DNA from 2 places in the Ochrobactrum sp. A-1 genome. Region 1 is predicted to be linked to the other one. Evidence: predicted binding sites of a transcription regulator. Region 1 holds the regulator's gene; the other holds the start of a gene.
What was found. Region 1 encodes LexA, which represses DNA repair genes until DNA is damaged. Its sites were predicted from a motif close to TGTTCNNNNTGTGTTCNG; they were not measured.

Region 1 (10,983 bases):
AATAAGCGAGGTCGCGAAGAAACCGATCGCAAGAATGGCTGTCGTGCGGGTCAGCGCGTTCGCTGCGCCGCGAGCCGTCATGAACCCTGAACCACCGCCAATACCAAGGCCGCCGCCTTCCGAACGCTGGATAAGCACAACGCCGACAAGCGCCAGCACGATCAACAAGTGAATGACAATGATTACGGTCTGCATGGGTTACGGTCTTTATATCCCTAAAACTAGAGCGGCTCTTTACACGCTATTGTCCGATAATCCAAGCCCCGAGACCAAGATAGGCAGACGCGATGTGCCGATTACAAATTACGATAGGTTTCGCATATGGCGAGAAAATCAGTCGCCTTCAAGCTGGCTCCACCGACAAGTGCGCCATCAACATCTGCAACACCGAGCAATTCGGTTGCGTTGGAAGGCTTGACTGAACCACCGTAGAGCAGGCGAAGATGTGCGCCTTTCGTGCCGAAACGTTCGATCAGTTGCTCGCGCATGAAGGCATGCGCAGCCCGCACGTCCTGCACAGTCGGCGTCAGCCCCGTACCGATTGCCCAAACCGGTTCATAAGCAATGATCGTATTCTCGGCGTTGACACCATCAGGTAAAGAACCGGCAAGCTGCTTGCCGATCACATCCAGTGTACGCTCGGCCTTGCGCTCATCGGCGGTTTCGCCAACGCAAACGATAGCGATCAGTCCGGCTGCCCATGCGGCTTCGGTCTTGGCGTGAATGGCATCATTGTTTTCATGATGGTCAGTCCGACGCTCGGAATGGCCGATAATGACATGTGTGGCGCCTGCCTCTTTGAGCATCGCAGCAGAAATATCACCCGTATGCGCACCAGACACTTTATGGTGAGCGTCCTGTCCGCCGAGGCCAACGGTTTCGCCTTCAAGTGTTTCCGCTGCGCGAGAAAGAAGCGTCGCCGGCACGCAGATAACCGCATCGAGCTTGCGACCGAGATCGGAGCTCAGACCCGCAGCAATCGCGCGCAGTTCGGTCAGGGATTCTCCTGTACCATTCATCTTCCAGTTGCCAGCAACCAGCGGACGGATTCCCGGAGTCATTTCATTCTCCTCGCCTGTTCAAAACAGTTGACGCTACCACCTCGCAAAAGCGGACCAGCGCCAAAATTTGCCACTGACTAAGCGTATTCGTGCCGCAATGCAAATGTTCTTGAGTGCCTATATGCAATGAGACCTTGCATATAGGGCTGGCTTGAGGTTATCCCCTGACTGGCTCTATCTATAAAAGCCGAGCTTCAATTTATTCTTGAAGGGTTTCCAATGCTCGACAGCCTGCGTTCCGCCGCTCAATCCTGGGTCGCCAAGCTTCTGCTTGGCCTGCTTGTACTGAGCTTTGCGATTTGGGGCATCTCCGATGTCTTTCGCGGCGGCCTGGCAGGCAACGCCGCTTTGACGGCAGGCGATTCCGAAGTGAGTGCCACCGACTATCGTTTCGCCTATGAACAACAAATGATGCGTTTGTCGCAACAGCTTCGCCAACGTCTGACGCGGGAGCAGGCGCAGGCGTTCGGCGTCGAAAATCAGGTACTCGCACAGCTCGCAGCCGGTGTCGTGCTGGATGAAGGTGCGCGCAACATGCAGCTCGGCCTTTCCAAAGATGGAATTGCACGGCTGACCGGCGAAGATCCGGCTTTCCATGACGCAAGCGGCAACTTCAATCGTGCACAGTTCGATGCGGTACTTCGTCAATCCGGTATTCGTGCGCAGGACTATCTCGACAACCGCGCGAAAGTTGCCCGCCGCCAGCAGATCGTGGAAGCCGCCACCGATGGCATCAAGCTCCCGAATGCGGCGTTGAAGGCGCTGGCCCTTTATCAGGGTGAAACCCGCAGCGTTGATTATGTAACCATTCAGGCTGAAAAAGCCGATGCCACCCCTGCCCCGTCCGATAATGCGCTCAAGACCTATTTTGATGCGCACAAGGACGAGTACAAAGCACCGGAATACCGGAAGATAACCTATGTGAAGCTGGAACCGACTGATATTGCCGATCCGTCTGCCGTCACACAGGATGAAATCAACGAATATTACGAAAAGAACAAAGATCGCTTCAGTACGATCGAAAAGCGCACCATCGAGCAGTTGAGCTTTGCCGATGAAGCCGCAGCTGAAGCTGCCCAGCAGAAAATCGCCGCGGGAACCAGCTTTGTCGATATCGGCAAGGAACAAGGCAAAACAGAAGACGACTTGAAACTTGGTTCGTTTGAAAAATCCGCTATTCCCGATCAGGCGGTTGCCGATGCAGCTTTTGCACTTTCAGAAAATGGCGTGAGCCAAGTCGTCAAGGGCAGTTTTGGTCCTGTTATCCTGCGCGTGACACAGATTGAACCGGCCCATGTGAAGCCGCTGGCTGAAGTTGAAGGTGAAATTCGCACCACGCTTGCAAATAATATCGCGGCAAGCAGCATCAGCGGCATTCATGATTCCTACGAACAGGATCGTTCCGACGGCGCATCCATGGCTGATGTGGCAAAGAAACTGAGCCTCAAATCCGTTACCGTGGAAGCCGTTGATGCCGAGGGCAACGATCCTTCCGGCAATCCCGTTCAACTACCAAATTCCGAAGCATTGCTTTCTGCTGCTTTCCAGGCCGATCAGGGTTTTGACAACGATGCCCTGACCATGGGTAATATCGGCTATCTCTGGTACCAGATCGACGGCGTAACTCCGGCACGTGAACGTACGCTCGACGAGGTCAAGGACAAGGTTGTGGCGGCATGGAAGGGCGAGGAAGCTGTCAAGCGCCTCAACCAGCGGGTGGAAGACCTGAAGAAGCGCCTCGACGGCGGTGCGACACTCGACACGATTGCCTCCGAAATGGGTGTTGAGAAGCAGACCAAGCGTGGTGTTGTCCGCACGACCAACGATGCCGATATCGGAACGGCCGCAGCGGCTCAGATTTTCCGTGGAGCAGATGGTTTCACCGGGAGCGCTGCAGCACCTTCGGACGATGCCCAGATTCTGTTCAAGGTTGTTGAAGTAACCGAACCCGCAGGAGCTGGTCCGGAAGCTATTCCGGAACAGCAGCAGAAGTATCTGGCCACATCGCTCTCGGACGATGTTCTCGAACAGCTCGTCGGCGAACTACAGAAGCAGTACCCTGTGAAGATAAATCAGGCCGTCATCAACAACGCTCTGGCGTTTTAAGGACGGTGGGCATCAAAAATGGCTGATCTAAAACCCTATATCGCGAAAGCCGCATCAGGCGAGCCGCTTTCGCTTGAGGATTCCAGGACCGCCTTCGATATAATGATGTCGGGACAAGCAACTCCGTCGCAGATCGGCGGGCTGTTGATGGCATTGCGCGTGCGCGGTGAAACGGTACCAGAAATTGCCGGTGCGGTTGCGTCCATGCGCTCGCGGATGCTGGCAGTTTCAGCTCCTGCCGACGCAATCGATATTGTCGGAACCGGTGGTGACCAGTCGGGTTCCTACAATGTTTCAAGCTGCTCGGCATTTGTTGTCGCTGGTGCTGGTGTTCCTGTCGCCAAGCATGGCAACCGCGCCCTCTCCTCACGTTCCGGTGCCGCCGATGCGCTAGCCGCTCTCGGCATCAATATCGAGGCCGACGCGAGCATCATCGGCCGCAGCATCACCGAAGCCGGCCTCGGTTTCATGTTTGCACCGATGCACCACTCCGCCATGCGCCATGTTGGTCCCTCTCGCGTCGAACTCGGAACACGCACTATCTTCAATCTCCTTGGCCCTCTTTCCAATCCGGCCAGTGTCAAGCGTCAGCTTGTTGGCGTGTTTGCGCCGCAATGGCTCGTACCGTTGGCTGAAGTGCTCAAGGAACTAGGCTCCGAAGCAGCCTGGGTGGTTTACGGCGACGGGCTTGATGAAATGACCACCGCTGGCACGACACAAGTTGCCGCTCTTGAAAATGGTCAAATCCGTACTTTTGAAATCACGCCGGAAGAAGTTGGACTCCGTCGTTGCGATCCGGCAGAACTGAAGGGTGGCGAGGCTTCACTGAATGCCAAGGCTTTGCTCGGCGTGCTTGAAGGTAGTAAAAATGCCTATCGAGATATCGTCCTGCTCAATTCAGGCGCAGCACTCGTCATTGCAGGCAAAGCGAAGGATCTGAAAGAAGGCATCGCTCTCGCAGCGCAATCCATCGACAGCGGTGCTGCACTTGCTGTCTTGCAGAAGGTAATTGCCGTTTCGAACAACAAAGCTGCCTGACGGAAAGGATTAAGTCATGTCCACCGACATTCTGCGCAAGATCGAGGCTTACAAGCGCGAGGAAATCGCCGCAGCCAAGGCCGAGCGCACCGTCGCCGATCTCAAGGCGCGTGCACAGGATCAGGAAGCGCCGCGCGGTTTCCTCAGCGCGCTGGAGGCCAAACGCGCTGCTGGTGAATTTGCACTGATCGCCGAGATCAAGAAGGCAAGCCCTTCGAAAGGCCTCATCCGCCCTGATTTCGATCCGCCAGCACTTGCAAAAGCCTACGAGACCGGCGGTGCCGCTTGTCTTTCCGTACTGACTGACACGCCGTCCTTTCAGGGAGCACCGGAATTTCTGACAGCAGCGCGTAACGCTTGCAGTCTCCCAGCCCTGCGCAAAGACTTTCTGTTCGATACCTACCAAGTGCATGAAGCGCGTAGCTGGGGTGCGGACTGCATTCTGATCATTCTTGCTAGCGTCGATGACGATCTGGCAAAGGCGTTGGAAGAAACCGCGTTCGATCTTGGCATGGATGCACTCATCGAAGTTCACGACGAAACCGAGATGGAACGCGCACTGAAGCTTTCGTCGCGTCTGCTCGGCGTCAACAATCGCAATTTGCGTACGTTTGAGGTTGATCTCGCCGTGTCGGAACGCCTGTCGAGAATGGCACCTTCCGATCGTGTTCTGGTTGGTGAAAGCGGCATATTCACACACGAAGATTGCCTGCGTTTGGAAAAATCCGGAATCGGGACCTTCCTCATCGGCGAGAGCCTGATGCGCCGGGAAGATGTCACTGCGGCTACCCGTGAACTCCTGACCGGCAAGGCCTGACCGATGACGTCCAAGCTCACCCATATCGACCAGACTGGTGCTGCCAATATGGTGGATGTTGGGGCGAAGGATGAAACCGAACGCCAAGCCACAGCCGAAGGATCAGTCAGAATGAAGCCGGAAACGCTGGCGATCATTCTGGAAGGCAATGCCGCGAAGGGTGACGTCATTGGCGCTGCGCGTCTGGCAGGCATCATGGCGGCAAAAAAGACCGCCGACCTGATTCCCCTCTGCCATCCGCTTATGCTGACCAAAGTCGCTGTCGAAATCGAACCGGATCAGGCACTACCCGGTTTGCGCGTTCGCGCACTCGCCAAGCTCAAAGGACGCACTGGCGTGGAAATGGAAGCCCTCACTGCCGTTTCCGTAACGTGTCTTACCATCTATGACATGGCCAAAGCCGTCGACAAACATATGGAGATCGGCGGCATCCGCGTTACCGAAAAAAGCGGCGGCAAATCAGGTGACTGGACGGCATAATCGCTGAACCTTGTTCTGGATCAATTCTTCCAGACAGGTTTTATGCTCTAAACGGGTCCACAATTCAGTTCGAGAGGAAACACCATGTCCCTTCTCCCGGTCGATGAAGCACTGGCCCGCATCCTGAAATCTGCGGAACCGCACGGCAAAGAGCAAGTCACCTTGTCCGATGCGGGCGGGCGCGTGGTTGCAACACCTGTGCTGGCGCATTTTCTCCAGCCGCCTTTCGACGGGTCGGCAATGGATGGTTACGCCCTGATCGCACCGGACAACATCTCTTATCCAGTTGATTTCGACATCATCGGTGAATCGGCGGCGGGCAACCGCTTCGAGGGCAAATTGGGGATCGGACAGGCGGTTCGCATTTTCACCGGCGCGCCACTGCCCAAAGGCACAGACACAATTGTCATTCAGGAACACACCGAGCGTTTGGGTAACCGGCTCACTGTTCACGAAGGAATAGAGCCGGGACGGCATATACGCCGCGCGGGGCTCGACTTTTCGCCTGGTAATATCGTCATTTCGAGCGGACGTGAGTTGGATGCCGCTGCCCTGTCGCTCGCCGCTGCAAGCGGACACGCGAAAATCGACGTATTCCAAAAACCCAAGGTAGCAATCGTCGCGACCGGTGATGAGCTTGTCGCGCCGGGTGAAACACCCGGAAAAGACCAGATTGTTGCGTCAAACAGTGTCGGAATCGCTGAAATCATAAGGCGAGCGGGCGGCAGCCCTGAAGATAAGGGGATTATTCCGGACGATCCTGCCAAGATCGAACAGGCAATAGCAGACAGCCTGCAAAGTGGCATCGACATTCTGGTTACGATTGGCGGCGCGTCCGTCGGTGACCGGGATTTTGTGCATGGTGCGCTTCAGAAATTGGGGGTCAATCTCGATTTTTGGAAGATAGCCATGAGGCCGGGCAAACCCCTGATGTACGGACGCATCAGTGTGAACGGCAAAATTGTGCATGTCATAGGCTTGCCAGGCAATCCCGTTTCGAGTCTCGTCTGTAGCCTTGTCTTTCTCCGTCCGCTTGTCGCCAAGCTTGCCGGAACCAGCCTCGATGCCGATATCCGGACCGCAAAGCTGGGCGCTACCCTACCTGCGAATGACCACCGCCGCGATTATATCCGAGCTACAATCGAATCAACCCCGGATGGAACTCTGATAGCAAAGCCATTTCCAATCCAGGATTCGTCTATGCTTTCGGCTCTCGTCGGCTCGAAAGCACTTCTCATCAGGGATGAGAACGCCCCAGAAGCTGCGGTCGGCGACGATTGCCGTGTCCTCATGCTATAGATTTGACACAACGTTCGACCTCGATAATGCATGAAGAACAACATATAATCTATTGTAAATTATAAATTATTTTAACTTCACATTGCCCTGACTTGCAAATAAAGCTCTGCAAGCATGGCATTCCGTTCGCTCTCGGCTCAAGCGTTAATGATTTTAAAACCATTGCAGAACAAGACTGGAACATATAGTGTTCGTTCTGGTTTTGTTTTTCTCGATTCTTGGCCGGGAGGGTGTCGCGCATGTTAACCCGTAAACAGCACGAGCTTCTGCTGTTCATTCATGAACGTCTAAAAGAAACGGGCATTCCCCCGTCTTTCGATGAAATGAAGGAAGCGCTCGATCTGGCTTCAAAATCGGGTATCCATCGTCTGATCACCGCTCTGGAGGAACGTGGCTTCATCCGTCGTTTGCCGAACCGAGCACGTGCGCTTGAGGTCCTGCGCCTGCCGGATTCTATTGCTCCAGGGCTCAATGCACAAAAGAAGTTCGCTCCTAGCGTTATCGAAGGCAGCCTTGGCAAAGCGCCGTCGCCTCCACCGTTGCGCCCTGCCCCTGTGGCCACGAATGACGACACGTCCGCAACTGTTTCCGTGCCGGTCATGGGGCGAATTGCTGCTGGTGTGCCGATTTCAGCCATCCAGAATCAGACCCATTCCCTCAGCCTTCCACCAGAAATGATTGGTGCGGGTGAGCATTACGCTCTCGAGGTCAGAGGCGATTCAATGATCGATGCCGGAATTTTCGATGGAGACACAGTCATCATCAAGCGTGGCGAATCCGCAAATCCTGGTGAAATCGTCGTCGCTCTCGTCGATGACGAAGAAGCCACGTTGAAGCGCTTTCGTCGTAAGGGTGCATCCATCGCGCTCGAAGCAGCCAACCCTGCCTATGAGACACGAATCTTCGGCCCCGACCGAGTGCGCGTTCAAGGCAAGCTCGTTGGCCTGATCCGCCGCTATTAAGATGTTTCCGGCAAAAAGAGAAACGGCTTTGCGCTGGAAAATGCGTAAAGCAAAGAGATAGGACGTATCCAAAGTTCCCTTTTAGCCGGGAGCCTTCTGGGATCATTCGCAGCGATTTGCATCATCATTGGCGTCTGATGAACAGCTTGCTGCATTTTGGGCAGAACGGGATTTTGGTTTGTACTCGCGTTCCGCTAAACCGCGTGCCGGACGTGAATGGATGCGATGCAAATGCCAGGGACGGCTCGGTGTATCGACAGCAAATGTTATCCGGCTGTCCTGTTGCAGTTCAGATGTTGGCGACGCCGCCTCAGCTTTCGTTGTTTTGGGAGAAATTAAGGATAAGGCCTGATGAGTTCGGTTTTGTTCTTCTGTTTTTCCGAGTCTTATCTCCACAGATCCCTTTAGCGCCAGATCGCGTTTACTGATGCTCAGAGTTGTTGAGCGCCCGCACGAAGATTCCTTGCCAGGAACAGCGAGAATGACCACATCGCCGATGTTGCAGGCGGTCTCTTGCATTGCGATATCTGCTGTGTAGGCCAGTGTGTGGCCATCGCGCAAGTTGATCGTGCACAATCCATCTTCACATTCGAACCCGTCCGCATCGGTTCGTTTTCTGTTTTTACCCGATGGCGGTGCAATGAATTCTTCGACCAGATATGCTGTTTTCCAATTATCGACTGTAAATTGCGACGGACGGCTCCGATTGACTGCAAATCTCCCATCAGCCAGTCGGACTCCAACCAGTTTGGCATCTTCTGATATCACGATGTCGGGAAAAGGTTCCCTGACGAAAGCAGCGAACCCAAGAACGATGAAGGGCAGCGCCAACACCTTCAATCTCGTCGACAGAACAACAGCCAGAACAAGCGCAATGGTCCAGAAAACGAGAGTGAGTGCAGGCATGGCGCCGGGATTGCCATCGGGGGACCACGCCGCAACAAAAGAGGCAATGTGTCTGACAGCGAAGATACCCCAGCCCATTATCTGCAAAGGCACCCAGTCCAGTTGCAATGGCATCAACACAAGGCCGAAGACGGCAAACGGCATTACGAGAAGAGCTATTACGGGCTCAGCGAGGACATTTCCTACCAAGCCGAACGGCGCTGTGTTGTTGAAATGATAAGCTGCAAAAATCCCGCTCGCCAGTCCGGCAATGAGTGAAGTACCAGCCGCAGCTGTGATAGGCTTCAGGACTTTTCCAGCGAAGCCATAGGTGGCCTTCCCACGCTTTCCCGCTCCAACCTGCCCGATCGCGTTCCGCTCGCTCCACCAGGCAAAACCTGCAATCAACGCGGCCGTAGCCGAAAAAGACATTTGAAAACTCGGCCCCAATATTTCATGCGGCGAGATTGCAATCATAGCCATGGCCGCGATCGCCAGATTGCGCATACTGATAGCAGCACGGTCCACCAGCAATGCACCAAGCATGACCGCGATCATTACATAGCTTCGTTGTGCCGCCACATCCGCACCCGACATCGCAAGATAGAAAGTACAGCTTAGCAGGGAGAGAAATGCCGCATACTTCTTCACGGGATGCCGCACGCTGAAAGCCGGAAAAAGAGCGAAAAGAGATCGCAACGTCAGCATGACGACTCCGGCTGCAAGCGCCATATGCAAGCCGGAGATCGACAGAATATGCGCAAGCCCCGCTTTGCGCAGATCTTCATTCGTCTGCTCACTAATCCCCGCCCGCGTGCCTGCTACGAGTGCCGAGGCGACACTGCCATCCTCCCCACCTATCACTTCCTCGATTCGTTCAGACACCCGAACACGCAACATGGCAATCCACTGGGAAATTTCCGCAGTCAGTTCATCTGGCGGAGAAACCGTCGCCACTTTGGGTGTTCCGAGAAAGAAACCATTGTCGCCAATCCCATTGAAATAAGCGTGAAACGAGAAATCATAGTTGCCGGGGCGAACCGGGCCTGAAGGGGTCCGCAATCGGGCACAACCCGTCAGTCCGCCGCCGATCACCGTCGATGCAGGAATGTCCCTTGCATTGACGCGGATGCGCTTGGGCGGAAAACGGAGTTTGGGGCGTTCGGTCTGGAGCACATCAAGCGTTATCCGCCAGCTGCCGTTATCCTGGTATTCAAGAGCAACAACCCGGCCCGTTACGCGTGTCGCCACATCGGAGCCCAGCATCGGTGTCGCACGGCGTTCCGTCTCCCATTTGCCGACCAAAAGCCCTGCCAGCAGAGCGATCGCCAATGTCACGCCTTGCGCAGCGGCGAATTGTCTGCGCGTCACAATCCGCAATACTACGGCGATCCCGAGCGTGGACAAAAGTGGTGTCCATGCAGGCTCGAATGAGAGCGTAAAATAGATGATCGCGCCAATACCGGCAAAAACCGGCAGCAGAAGAAAGAGTATGCCACGTCCTTCTTCAGTTTCGATTGCGGTCCAGACCTGATCCGCCGCAACGAAGGGAAAAGAGAGGAAGCGTTCACGCAGGCGCAGTACAGGCGGCTTGACCGACTCAGGACTTACCTGGAGTTCCGTTTCATTGTGGGGCCAGACCTCTGGCAGCAGTGCGCGCACCAAACCGTCGGGCATGCCTCTGACAAGCGCCCGTTCGTTTACATCGCTCGCTTCCCTGATGCCTGTCATGCCCCCGCCTGACCGCAAAAGTTAGCCCCAACCGTCAAAATACCCCGAAAGAACGACGGCACATCAGCACGAAAGGGATGCGAAACCCTTGCGCACATTGCTGCCTATGCTACATGAACCGCAGCCGAAATCGAGTGGGTTCGCATCGTGGACCCCGATTACCTGCCGGAGTTTCTCCCGCAGGCGTCAGAATTCAAGTTTGCGCTAGTGTCTCGGCATTTGCCGCTGCTCTTAAAAGGCGCATGTCATAGTGGAGCTATCATGTCGAAACCGGTTGTTACCCGTTTTGCCCCCTCGCCCACGGGGTATCTGCACATTGGTGGTGCGCGTACTGCCTTGTTCAACTGGCTCTATGCCAAGCACAATGGCGGCAAGATGCTGTTGCGCATCGAAGACACCGACCGGGAACGTTCCACAGACGCCGCTACGGCTGCCATTCTCGATGGGCTGACCTGGCTGGGCCTGGATTGGGACGGTGATGCCATCTCGCAGTTCGAACGCGCACCTCGTCATCGCGAAGTGGCAGAAGAACTCGTCGCTCGTGGCAAGGCATACTATTGTTATGCTACGCCAGCAGAGCTGGAAGAAATGCGTGAGAAAGCAC
Region 2 (10,983 bases), on a different contig from region 1:
CCGGAACCGTTTTCATCATTCCGGCTTCGACGGATTTATCAATCAACTGGTCCGAGCCGGTGGAAATAATAATCGGGCAACTTGATGGGTGGGTTCTGCAGGACTTCCTTCTGGAAAATTCATTCTTCGGAAGAGTTGATGACAATGGGAGCGTTTTAAGATCGTTATGCAAAGAGTGCCTACCAATATCCCATATGATCTGGGATGAAATTTGCCAGCGCGACGGACACGACAAATCCTATCTGAATGCTCTCAGCTTGGTTCTGATGCACACGATAGCGCGCGGCGTGCGGAACGATCGCATTTTAATCGATAGTAAAGCCGGGTTAAGCAAGCTGGCGCGCCAACAGATCGAAATTTATCTCAACCAGAATCTTCGTAGATCTCTTTCGGTTCCTGATATGGCCGCATTCTTAGGAATTTCAGCAGGGCATTTTTCAACGTGTTTTCGAGTCAGTTTTGGGCAGACGCCTCATCAGTATCTGCTGGGGCTGAGGCTCGATGAGGCTGAGCGGTGCCTTAAAGAGACATCAATGCCAATAAGCGAGATTGCGCGTCATTTGAATTTTTCCAGCCAAAGTCATTTAACGACAGCCTTACGGAAGCATCGTCAGCTGACGCCCGGTGAACTGAGGAGGTAAAATTTAAAAGGATAAATCATTATATACTCAATGATTTTTGGCATAGTTATGATTTTTATCAAATAATATTTACTCAATATAATTATTACTTGATTTTCGTTTGATCCATTTGCGCCAAATGTGAACTTCACTTCTGCGACGCCAACGGCGAACGCGGTGAGAGTCGTGTGAAAGGACGATGAGTCCGAGTGGGAGCATCCAGAAACCGAGAATCGGAAGAAAACCAAGCGAACCGCCGATAACCAGTGAACCGCCAAGCATGCGACGCATCGCGACCGTTTGCGGGATAGGGATTCGCCTACCGAGAATCAGGATAGCTTTTTTTCGAGGTGTTTCGGCGTATTGATCACTCACAGGCGCATCTCTTAGACTGGTATGTTACAATTCACAGGAGAAAAACATCCCAGAGAATATAGGGTTTCGAGGACATAATGCAAAAAGATGAAAAAAAATGGATTTAGCCCTTTGCAAACACGAAATCCTTTTGCTATACGCCACCTCGCTGACGCAGCGAGCACCTGTTCCCCGGTAGCTCAGCGGTAGAGCAACCGGCTGTTAACCGGTTGGTCGCTGGTTCGAATCCGGCCCGGGGAGCCATCTACTTCTTGTAAGTAGCTGTCTTGTTTAGCGAAAATGATTTCGCGATAGTAGCTCCATTTTTCCTTACCCGTTTTTCTTAGCGCTCTTAAAGAGCCAAGCGATTAGATCTGAATTGCGACCGAATCAGCATCAGTCGTGGTGCCTTGATAATCATTAGATACCCGTGGTCACCACGCGAGTTATCTTCGAGTTTTGGTTTCCTTGCCTTGGTGAAAGGCGAGGGTTAGCGAGATCGTAGTAACTTGGCGATCTCGGCAGGATTCGAACCACCGACCATCGGCTTAGAAGACCGTTGTTCTGTCCAACTGAGCTACGGGACCAATAAGGGTACGGATCAACGCTTGCGCGGGGCGATGTATTTGTGCGCAGTGCCGCATAATCGTTCTCAAGCCGTGGCTTGGCAACAAAGGCGGGAACGAGGGAGCTTGGCGACCTCGAGTGCGTTCAGTCTCCGCTGTTATATAGTCCATGTAAAGACAGACTTCGTCTTCAGAAAGTTCAACGTTTCGATTCTGCGTCAATCAGCCAAGCGGGGAGAGCGGGCGCATCCTTTGGCGTAGGCAAGAGCGGGGTGCTTGATTGTGGCGGGTGAGGCGGCTGGGTGGCGCGAGCGGCTAAGCAAAGGCTTGTTCTGAATTTAGTACAGAATTCCATCTGCCGCAGCGTTCCTGTGGGTTTGATAATCTGAGGACCCTGTTGACTAAACGAAGCGTTCCAGTGTCAGGATATAGCCCCAGCCCGTGGATCGTTGCCTTGGGAAGTCATTGACCACACTATACCAATTCGCCTGCTATAGATCAGTTGCAAACCGCAGAATATCTTTCATCCGTGATGATCTCTACGTGAATGCAGGTTCACTCTTGCTAGTGCGTATTGAACCAAATCGTTCTCCACGCGTTGGTTATTTGTTTGTTAACCATAATTGGAGAGTGAACGATGCCTTGGTATTTTCGTCTCGAATCCGGATTCGCTGCGGCGTTTGTGCTAGCAGTCTGCGCTCATATGCTTATTCAACTAATTTGATAGTTGTATGAAGCGCCTCGAATAAGGTAGCTGCGGCTCTTGGTCGTGCCTATAAGTGTGACCTAATTGGACAGAACCTCGTGATCTTCCAATAGCGTTTTAATGGTCATGTGCGTACCATAGTACGAGAGCAATCGGATTTGTCTACTGCGTCAAATGCAATAACAACCATTGTTCTGCTCCAGCGTAGCAGGCGTACTTTACAATTTATGGGAATCGGCTTGCAACGAGATGCGACACGGCTAGCCACATCAATATAAGCTCGAATCTCTATAACCAGTTGATTTTATTATGGAAAATTTGGAGGCCTCGCCCGGAATCGAACCGGGGTGCAAGGATTTGCAGTCCTCTGCGTAACCACTCCGCCACGAGGCCTTCCGTAAAGCTATCGCCAAATCAGTTGGCAACGCCTTGGCCCGTTCCATTATTGATACAGATCGGCCTCGTCAAGCGGTTAGAGCCAAATGTAGAAAATTTCTACAGGGGTTTATTCGCATCCTTGTGGTTCACGGCTGCTCGTCTCGATCTGGCGGCATCTGAGGGCGCGCCAGATTGCCTCTAGAGAAAGTGTAGCCTGTTTCGACAGCATTTACGCCAAACTTGTTACGCAGCTGGTCGACGGCATTTTCGGCGACGGCGCGTTTGGTTGCCTGCGTATCCACAAGATCAGGCGGGTCGGCGCGCTCACTTGAGGAAAGTTCGCTAACTCCAATCCCAAGCAGTCGAAACCGTGTTCCATCCAGCTCCCTTTCAAGGAGTTGTACTCCTTGACGGAATATTCTGTCTGCAAGCTGGGTCGGATCGGAAAGCTGCCGATTGCGCGTACGCGATTTGAAATCATGTGTCTTCAGCTTCAGAACTACAATGCGCCCGGCTATTCCACCTGCTTTCAGCCGCCGCGAGACTTTTTCTGAAAGCGCGCGAAGAATCGGAACAAGATCGTTTGCTTCCGACAGGTCGTTATTAAATGTCGTCTCTGCTGAAACGCTTTTCATGTCGTGATCTGGCTCGACCCTGCGGCCGTCCAAGCCCCTGGATAAACGATAGAGACGCTGGCCCATAGTGCCATAGGCCTTCATAAGGGCTCCTTCTTCCATCGTCTGTAGTTGGCCAATAAATCGAATACCGTCGCTTTCCAGCTTGGCTGCAAAGGCTTTGCCGACGCCCCAGATGGCGTTGACCGGTCGATCCCGCAGAAAAGTTAGCGCTTCTGCTTCGCCGACGACAGAAAATCCCCGCGGCTTTTCGATATCGGATGCGACCTTCGCCAAAAATTTGCAATAAGAGAGCCCTATGGATGCCGAGATTCCAACTTCGTCTTCTACTCGCTTGGCAAATCGGGCGAGAACGGTGGCAGGTGGCGCCTTATGCAGGCGTTCTGTACCACTCAGGTCAAGAAAAGCTTCGTCAATTGACAGAGGTTCGACGAGTGGCGTCAGATCGCGCATCATCTGCCGTATTTCGCGGCCAACGCGAACGTATTTTTCCATATTGGGCTTGATGACGACGGCGTCAGGACATGCTTCAAGCGCCTTGAACATAGGCATGGCAGATCGGACGCCGTGAATACGAGCGAGGTAGCAGGCGGTTGATACAACACCGCGTTTTCCGCCGCCAATTATGAGTGGTTTGTCCCGCAGCTCCGGATTGTCCCGCTTTTCAACGGACGCGTAAAAAGCGTCGCAATCAATATGTGCGAGAGAGAGCTTATAAAGCTCTTTATGGCGCAGAAGGCGAGGGCTACCACATGCATGGCATCGCTTGCCTGTGTCCGATTTCTGCGGTGCAAGGCAATCGCGGCATACACCTTTTTCCGGATTGTTAGTTGCAATGGTGTCAACCATGAGGACGAACCGTCTGATGAACATAAAAGGAACATCCTTTTATAACATCGAAAGGTTGGAGTGCCACCGGGATATATGATGCGATTGGTCTTACACTTGACATTGCCGGGAATATCACCAAGTTTAGCATCATGAACAACCGTTTTGCATCCATACTCCATCGGGTCCATCCGATCACGGGATAGCTACCCTCGAGTTCTGCCTAGCGCAGGGGGACTCCGGGGGACGGTACGCCGCTTGTCCAACAGCGGATTTCAAATAAGCGCTTTCGCCAAAATCAATCTGAACAGCTTCGTGCCCAAACAGCGCGGAGACTTATTACCTTTCAACAGCAGTGAGCACTCGCCATGAGCGGAAAGAATCGCAAGAAGCCCAATATCGTTGTCAGCGAAATCGACTATGAACGCCTGATGGGGCTGGCCACCAATGTTTCGGAACGTCTCGAGGAGATCGCCGAGGAATTGATGGTTGAACTTGACCGCGCGAAAGTCGTACCCGCGAAGCGCTTGCCGCAAAATGTTATTCACATGGGTTCTACGGTTGAGTTTCGTTCCAATGACGGGCAAGAACGCCGGGTGACATTGGTGTATCCGGGCGAGGCAGATATTGCACAAGGCAAAATCTCAATTCTGACGCCGATTGGCACAGCCCTGATCGGCCTTGCACCTGGCCAGTCAATCTCCTGGACGGCACGCGACGGCAAGCAACATGAGCTGAACGTGTTGTCTGTTTCGAACGAAGCTAAGGAGGCTGTGGCACATCCTGCCGCTGAATAATCAATAAAAAGCCCGGGAACCCGGGCTTTTAGTACAATTGATCGGGGCGCGGAGCTAGAGATGCTGGTTTAGCCCCCCAGGCAAATACGCCAGAGCTTTTTCGATTGTTGTTGGGTCACGTCCTGCGTCTTCGCAGTAGCGCAGTAGTGTCGGCTCATGTGTCAGAAAAAACTGTAATACACCGGCTAGAAAGCCGGGTTCACGTGCTGCCTGCCTGATTGACGCGGCCTCAATGCCCGTTAGAGCGAGGAAGCGAGGCAGCAGATCCTTGTCTTGCGCCAGCCATGCCAACGCTTCGATAGCGATCGCTTCCGCATCCGCTTGGCTCATCAGCGTTTTCATGTGGTTTCTCCGTTTTTTCTGTTGCTTTGCCGAATGTGTAACTGCCGCTTAGTCGAGGAACAATGGAATTATTTGCCTTTCATCAATGAAATGAGGTTAAACTATCCGCAGTCTAAGAAGTGGGGACTTTCTGGCGGATAAGAAAATCGAGCAAATGCCGGGTTGCTGCAGGGAATAGGACCAAGGAATTTTCGATGCCGAAAAGCGTGATGATTGTCGAAGACAACGAACTCAATATGAAGTTGTTTCGCGATCTTATCGAAGCCAGCGGATATGAGACCATTCGAACGCGAAACGGGCTCGAGGCGCTCGACCTTGCGCGCGAACATCGACCTGATTTGATTCTCATGGACATACAACTTCCCGAGGTGTCGGGGCTGGAAGTCACAAAATGGCTGAAGGATGATGACGAGTTACGACACATTCCGGTTATTGCGGTAACGGCATTTGCCATGAAGGGGGACGAGGAACGCATTCGGCAAGGTGGCTGCGAAGCCTATATATCCAAGCCGATATCGGTGCCTCGTTTTATCGAAACTATCAAATCCTATCTGGGCGACGCTTAGCGGAAATTAGGGCGAGGGGCATCATGACTGCACGAATTCTCGTCGTTGACGATGTGGATTCCAATGTAAAGCTCCTCGAGGCAAGGCTGCTCTCCGAATATTATGAGGTTGTGACGGCTTATAGCGGTCCTGAAGCCATCGAGCTTTGCCTGGGTGGGCAGATTGACGTTGTCCTCCTCGACATACTGATGCCGGAGATGGACGGCTTCGAAGTATGTCGTCGCCTGAAGGACGATCCCCGGACATCCAATATTCCTGTTGTCATGGTGACGTCGCTCAATAGCGCCGAGGACAAGATTCGGGGCCTAGAAGCGGGTGCTGACGACTTTTTGTCGAAGCCGGTCAGCGATCTTCAGCTATTGTCACGTGTGAAGAGCCTGGCGCGGCTAAAACTGGTCTCTGACGAACTTTTTCAGCGGACGGGTACAGTTGCGGATGCGGAGGTGGAAACGCTGCTGGCAAGCAAGATAGGCGGGAATTATGCGGATAAAGATGAGGTGGCCCGCATTCTCGTTGTTGATGAAGATGAGCTCGCGGCGGCGCGCCTTCGTCTCATTCTAGGGGAGACCTATCGTGTCGATGTAGCCAGCGATGCCAACACCGCTTTGATCCGGGCGATAGATACGGATTACGACAGTATCGTCGTTTCAGCTAGTTTTACTTATTACGATCCGCTTCGTCTGTGTTCACAATTGCGGACCATAGAGCGCACAAGACTGGTGCCGATCATTCTCGTTGTACGGGAAGATGAGGGTGCGCTCGTGGTGCGTGCGCTGGAGCTTGGCGTAAATGACTATCTGATGCGCCCGCTTGAGAAGCTGGAGCTGTTTGCGCGCTTGCGAACCCAGATCAAACGGAAGTGCTACAACGACCTTTTGCGACAAAGCCTCAACCGCACCATCACCATGGCGGTTACGGATAGCCTCACAGGGCTGCATAACCGCCGTTATCTCGATACGCATATGTCTGTTCTGCTAACCCGCGCTATGGGGCGCGAGCGGCCATTGTCCGTCATCATGCTCGACTTCGATCATTTCAAACGGATCAATGACCAATACGGGCATGATGCCGGTGACGATGTTCTTCGTGAGTTTGCGACGCGTCTGCGCAAGAATATCCGTGGGATGGATCTCATGTGTCGCTACGGCGGAGAGGAATTTGTCGTGGTGCTGCCAGACAGCGATGTAGAGGCCGCTAGGGCTGTTGCCGAGCGGATTCGGATTGCAGTGTCGGACACGCCTTTCGCGGTCGCCAACGGCAAGCACAAGGTCAATCTGACCATCAGCATGGGGATCGCAGGGCTGAGACTGGTGGGGGATAGCGCTGACGCGCTTTTCTCCAGGACGGATGCGGCGCTTTATCAGGCGAAGAAAGCTGGCCGTAACCGTATCGTCTCGTCAGCCGCCTGAAGATTGAATCAAGGTTGGAAACAAAAAAGCCGTCTCATGAGAGACGGCTTTTTATTTCAATCGTCTTGTCGATGACGACCGGAAACGAATTACTTGATCTTCGTTTCCTTGAACTCGACGTGCTTGCGCGCAATCGGGTCGTACTTGGTCTTTGTCATCTTTTCCGTCATCGTGCGGCTGTTCTTCTTCGTTACGTAGAAGAAGCCGGTGTCAGCGGTCGACAAAAGCTTGATCTTGATCGTCGTAGCCTTGGCCATATCGAATTACCTGCTCTGTATCTTTGCCGGAGCATGATCTTGCCGAAAACCGGTTCCCAATCTTCGGGATCATGCTCAATGGATGGAAACCTCCAGCGATTCCGGTAATCTCATCCGGCAGCGGAAATTTGGCGCGACACTACGTATTGGCGGCGAAAAGTCAAGCCCGCTTCTTCCGTAAAAGCAGCCTTCCCGCCGCAAAGAGTGCATATGCGGCAAAAAACACGCCGAGAGTCATCGGGAATCCCTTCGGCCCCAGCATGTCCATGCCGACGCCAACGGCCTGCGGTCCTGCAAGCATGCCGATGGCATAGCAGAACACAAAGGCAGCATTGGCGGATGCCAGTTCGCGCCCTGTCAGTTCAGAACCGAGATGAGCAAGGCCGATTGTGTAGAGCCCAGCCACGACGCCACCCCAAAGGAACAGGATTGCCGCCATGAGATACCAGTGCTGCATGAGATAGGGCAGGGCGATCATACCTATCAGGCCCGTTGTCGCGCAGAAGAGCAGAAGTTTGCGGCGATCCGAAATGCGATCGCTGACAAGGCCTAATGGAATCTGCATCAGCACGTTGCCAAGGCCTATCATTGTAAGCAGAAGAGCCGCATCGGCTTCCGGATAACCAATACGCGCACCGAAGACTGGAAAGAGGGCAAAGCCACCGGTTTCCACAGCACCAAAGACAAAGACGGCCATGGTCGCGGTTGGAACGGCAAAAATGAAGGGCAGGAAGGGGACGTGTTCTCCCTCCTCAAAATCGGGGCTATCCCGCCACGCAAATGCAACCGGTATGAGGGCGATCATGATAATGACGAAGCCGACATAGAATGGCAGTCCACCCGTGCTGCCGATCTTCGAGAACAGCCAAGGTCCGAGTGCGAAGCCCAGCGAAAGCGAAGTGGAATAGATTCCGAGCACCAGCCCACGCTTTTCAGGTGGCGCGGACGCGTTGATCCAGTATTCGGACAGAACGAAAAGCACGGTCAATGCGAAATGCAAAACGATGCGTAGCGCGAACCAAGCCCACAGCGGTTGAAAGAAGTGGAAACCGAGAAAGGCTCCGCTTCCGATAATCAACATAAGGAATATCGCCTTGACCACGCCCAACCGCGCGGCGATAGGAGCGGCCAGCGGAGCGGCAACGATGGATGCCAGGCCTGCGACGGCCGTATTGGCGCCGATCAGGCTTGCGGAGTGACCACGACTTTCCAGGAGAACGCTTAGAAGCGGGATACCCAAGCCGATTGCGGCGCCAACCGCGCTGATCGTGGCTATGGCTGCAGCAAGCGAGCGCCAGTGCATCTGGCCCTCTGCCGGCCCACCGCCTGGTTCTTGCGGGACAAGATCGGCGGGTTGGATTTCTTTATTCATAGGTTTCAGATCACTTCGCGAACAAAGCGGCCGTGCCGCTTGCAATATTGCACCACTGGCAAGGTGGAAGGCAGTTCATGTTTGGTATCCGACAGAAGCACGCGGGCTTCTTTCAGGATAGCCTGAGTTATATGAGCGACATCGAGTTTATCGATTTGATCGATGGAAACCCAGTCCAGATCTTCCAATTCGCCACTGGGAACGAGTGATTGCCCGTCCAGCTCCGGTATATGATCGCGAAATGCGATAAAAAAGCGGGTATCGAAACGGCGAACATTGTCCGGCGGCGTGACCGCACGGGCAAAATAGCGCAGGCTGTTCAAGGCTGGCATCACGCCGTTATCAAGGAAGGCTGACCAGTCGCGATGTGTGGGTAATGCAATCGGAGCCGAAGTAGCTTGCCCGATGCGAAGGCCAGTCTCTTCAAAGGTTTCGCGGATGGCGCATAGGCCGAGTGCACGGGCGCGGCGCAGCGATGCACGGGCCCCCATGCCTGCGAGCAGCTTGGCAATATCATTATTATTCAGTTCAGCCGTAGCCGCGATAGCGCCGTCTACGGGATCGGCGCGTCCGCCAGGAAAAACAAACTTGCCGGGCATGAACGCAAGGCTGGCGTGGCGTCTGCCCATGAGAACACGCGGCTTGCCGCCCGACCTGTCTACAAGCAATAGGGATGCTGCGTCACGCGGACGCAATGCTTTTGCGGCTTTGACTGAAGAGTGGGGGAGCTGAACCATGGCGTTTATGGTGACCTTCAGGTCACATCGCCATATTCACCTTCGCCTTTACCCCCGAAGCCATGCATGTAGAGCGCCCATTGCAGGCCGATGGTCGCGCCCTTCATAGGTTGAAGAAGCAGCAGCGACATAATCACGGTCAACGGTCCCCATATCGCCATATGAGCCCAGAGTGGCAGATTGGTGGTTGCTTCCACGCCCATGAACGCGCCTACAATCACGTGTCCCACGATCAAAATAGTGAGGTACGCAGGAAGATCATCGGCACGTTGTTCTGTGTAGTCTTCGCCACACACGGAACATTGCGCAACTGGTTTCACAAACGAACGAAAAAGCTTTCCTTCACCGCAATGCGGGCAACGTCCGCGAAAACCGCGCCACATCGCTTCACCCAAAGGGCGTTTCGGGTGAGTGGCCTTGGGGTTTTCGCCACCGAAAACCTGTACATTTTGCGCGGAATTGGCCTCTAGCGTGCTCATCAGCGACCTCTTCTATTCTGACGCGGAATACCCGCGGGTTTACCCCTTCGCCCACGCATCGTCCGGCTTGCCTTATGATGCGAGCGGGTCGCCATTGGCAGAGGATGCGGTTCCGAAACCATCTCAAAACGAAGCGCGCCCGCAACGGGGAGCGCTTCTACAAGCCGAACCGTCACTGTATCACCAAGCCGGAAGCCTTTACCGCTCCGTTCACCGGCAATCGCATGGTTCGCTTCGTCATATAAATAGTATTCATGACCTAAAGTTGAAATGGGTACCAGCCCATCCGCGCCATATGTCGCAAGGTTCACGAAAAGACCGGCCCGCGTTACGCCCGTAACGCGCCCCTCATATTCATCTCCAAGATGTGCGGCGAGAAAATGTGCAATGAGACGGTCGACGGTTTCACGCTCGGCCAGCATGGCGCGACGTTCGGTCGAGGAGATGAGCGCGGAGATTTCTTCGAGATGCGCTTCCTCCTCTGTCGTTAGTCCATCACTTCCAAGGTTCAGCGCTTTGATCAGAGCGCGGTGTACGATGAGGTCGGCATAACGGCGGATCGGCGAGGTGAAATGCGCATAGCGGCTCAGATGCAGACCAAAATGTCCGATGTTATCGGGGCTATATTCCGCCTGGCTTTGTGTGCGCAGCACGACCTGATTGACCAGTTCTTGATGATCCGAGCCTTCAACGGCTTCAAGAATCCGGTTGAACTGAGCGGGCTGCAGTTCCGCACCCTTGGCAAGGTTCAGATCAAGCGTGCGCAGGAACTCGCGTAGGGTTTCCTGCTTGGCAAGCGCCGGTGCATCATGAATGCGGAAAATCAACGGCTGGCGGCGCGCTTCCAATGTTTCTGCGGCAGCGACATTCGCCTGAATCATGAATTCTTCGATGAGCTTATGCGCATCGAGCCGTTCCGGAACGATGACCTTGTCCA

Region 2: MKS82_RS20210 (DNA polymerase IV) is a predicted target of LexA. The motif match lies at 4,125-4,142, and genes of this name have one in related genera.

Annotation. Positions count from the first base shown of each region.
Region 1 covers NZ_JAKVQC010000003.1:107,645-118,627, reverse strand. Annotated here, with positions in the region: gene secG (preprotein translocase subunit SecG) at 1-195, opposite strand, end outside; gene tpiA (triose-phosphate isomerase) at 297-1,061, opposite strand; gene MKS82_RS02125 (peptidyl-prolyl cis-trans isomerase) at 1,281-3,167, shown strand; gene trpD (anthranilate phosphoribosyltransferase) at 3,186-4,205, shown strand; gene trpC (indole-3-glycerol phosphate synthase TrpC) at 4,222-5,022, shown strand; gene moaC (cyclic pyranopterin monophosphate synthase MoaC) at 5,026-5,502, shown strand; gene MKS82_RS02105 (molybdopterin molybdotransferase MoeA) at 5,587-6,801, shown strand; gene lexA (transcriptional repressor LexA) at 7,041-7,763, shown strand; gene MKS82_RS02095 (ComEC/Rec2 family competence protein) at 7,866-10,379, opposite strand; gene gltX (glutamate--tRNA ligase) at 10,641-10,983, shown strand, end outside.
Region 2 covers NZ_JAKVQC010000007.1:476,253-487,235, reverse strand. Annotated here, with positions in the region: gene MKS82_RS20230 (helix-turn-helix domain-containing protein) at 1-641, shown strand, start outside; gene MKS82_RS20225 (hypothetical protein) at 711-995, opposite strand; tRNA gene MKS82_RS20220 (tRNA-Asn) at 1,164-1,238, shown strand; tRNA gene MKS82_RS20215 (tRNA-Cys) at 2,566-2,639, opposite strand; gene MKS82_RS20210 (DNA polymerase IV) at 2,771-4,108, opposite strand; gene rnk (nucleoside diphosphate kinase regulator) at 4,456-4,884, shown strand; gene MKS82_RS20200 (DUF3572 domain-containing protein) at 4,939-5,226, opposite strand; gene MKS82_RS20195 (response regulator) at 5,421-5,792, shown strand; gene MKS82_RS20190 (PleD family two-component system response regulator) at 5,816-7,201, shown strand; gene rpmG (50S ribosomal protein L33) at 7,291-7,458, opposite strand; gene MKS82_RS20180 (MFS transporter) at 7,619-8,761, opposite strand; gene MKS82_RS20175 (NUDIX hydrolase) at 8,836-9,567, opposite strand; gene MKS82_RS20170 (DUF983 domain-containing protein) at 9,585-10,046, opposite strand; gene rnr (ribonuclease R) at 10,046-10,983, opposite strand, start outside.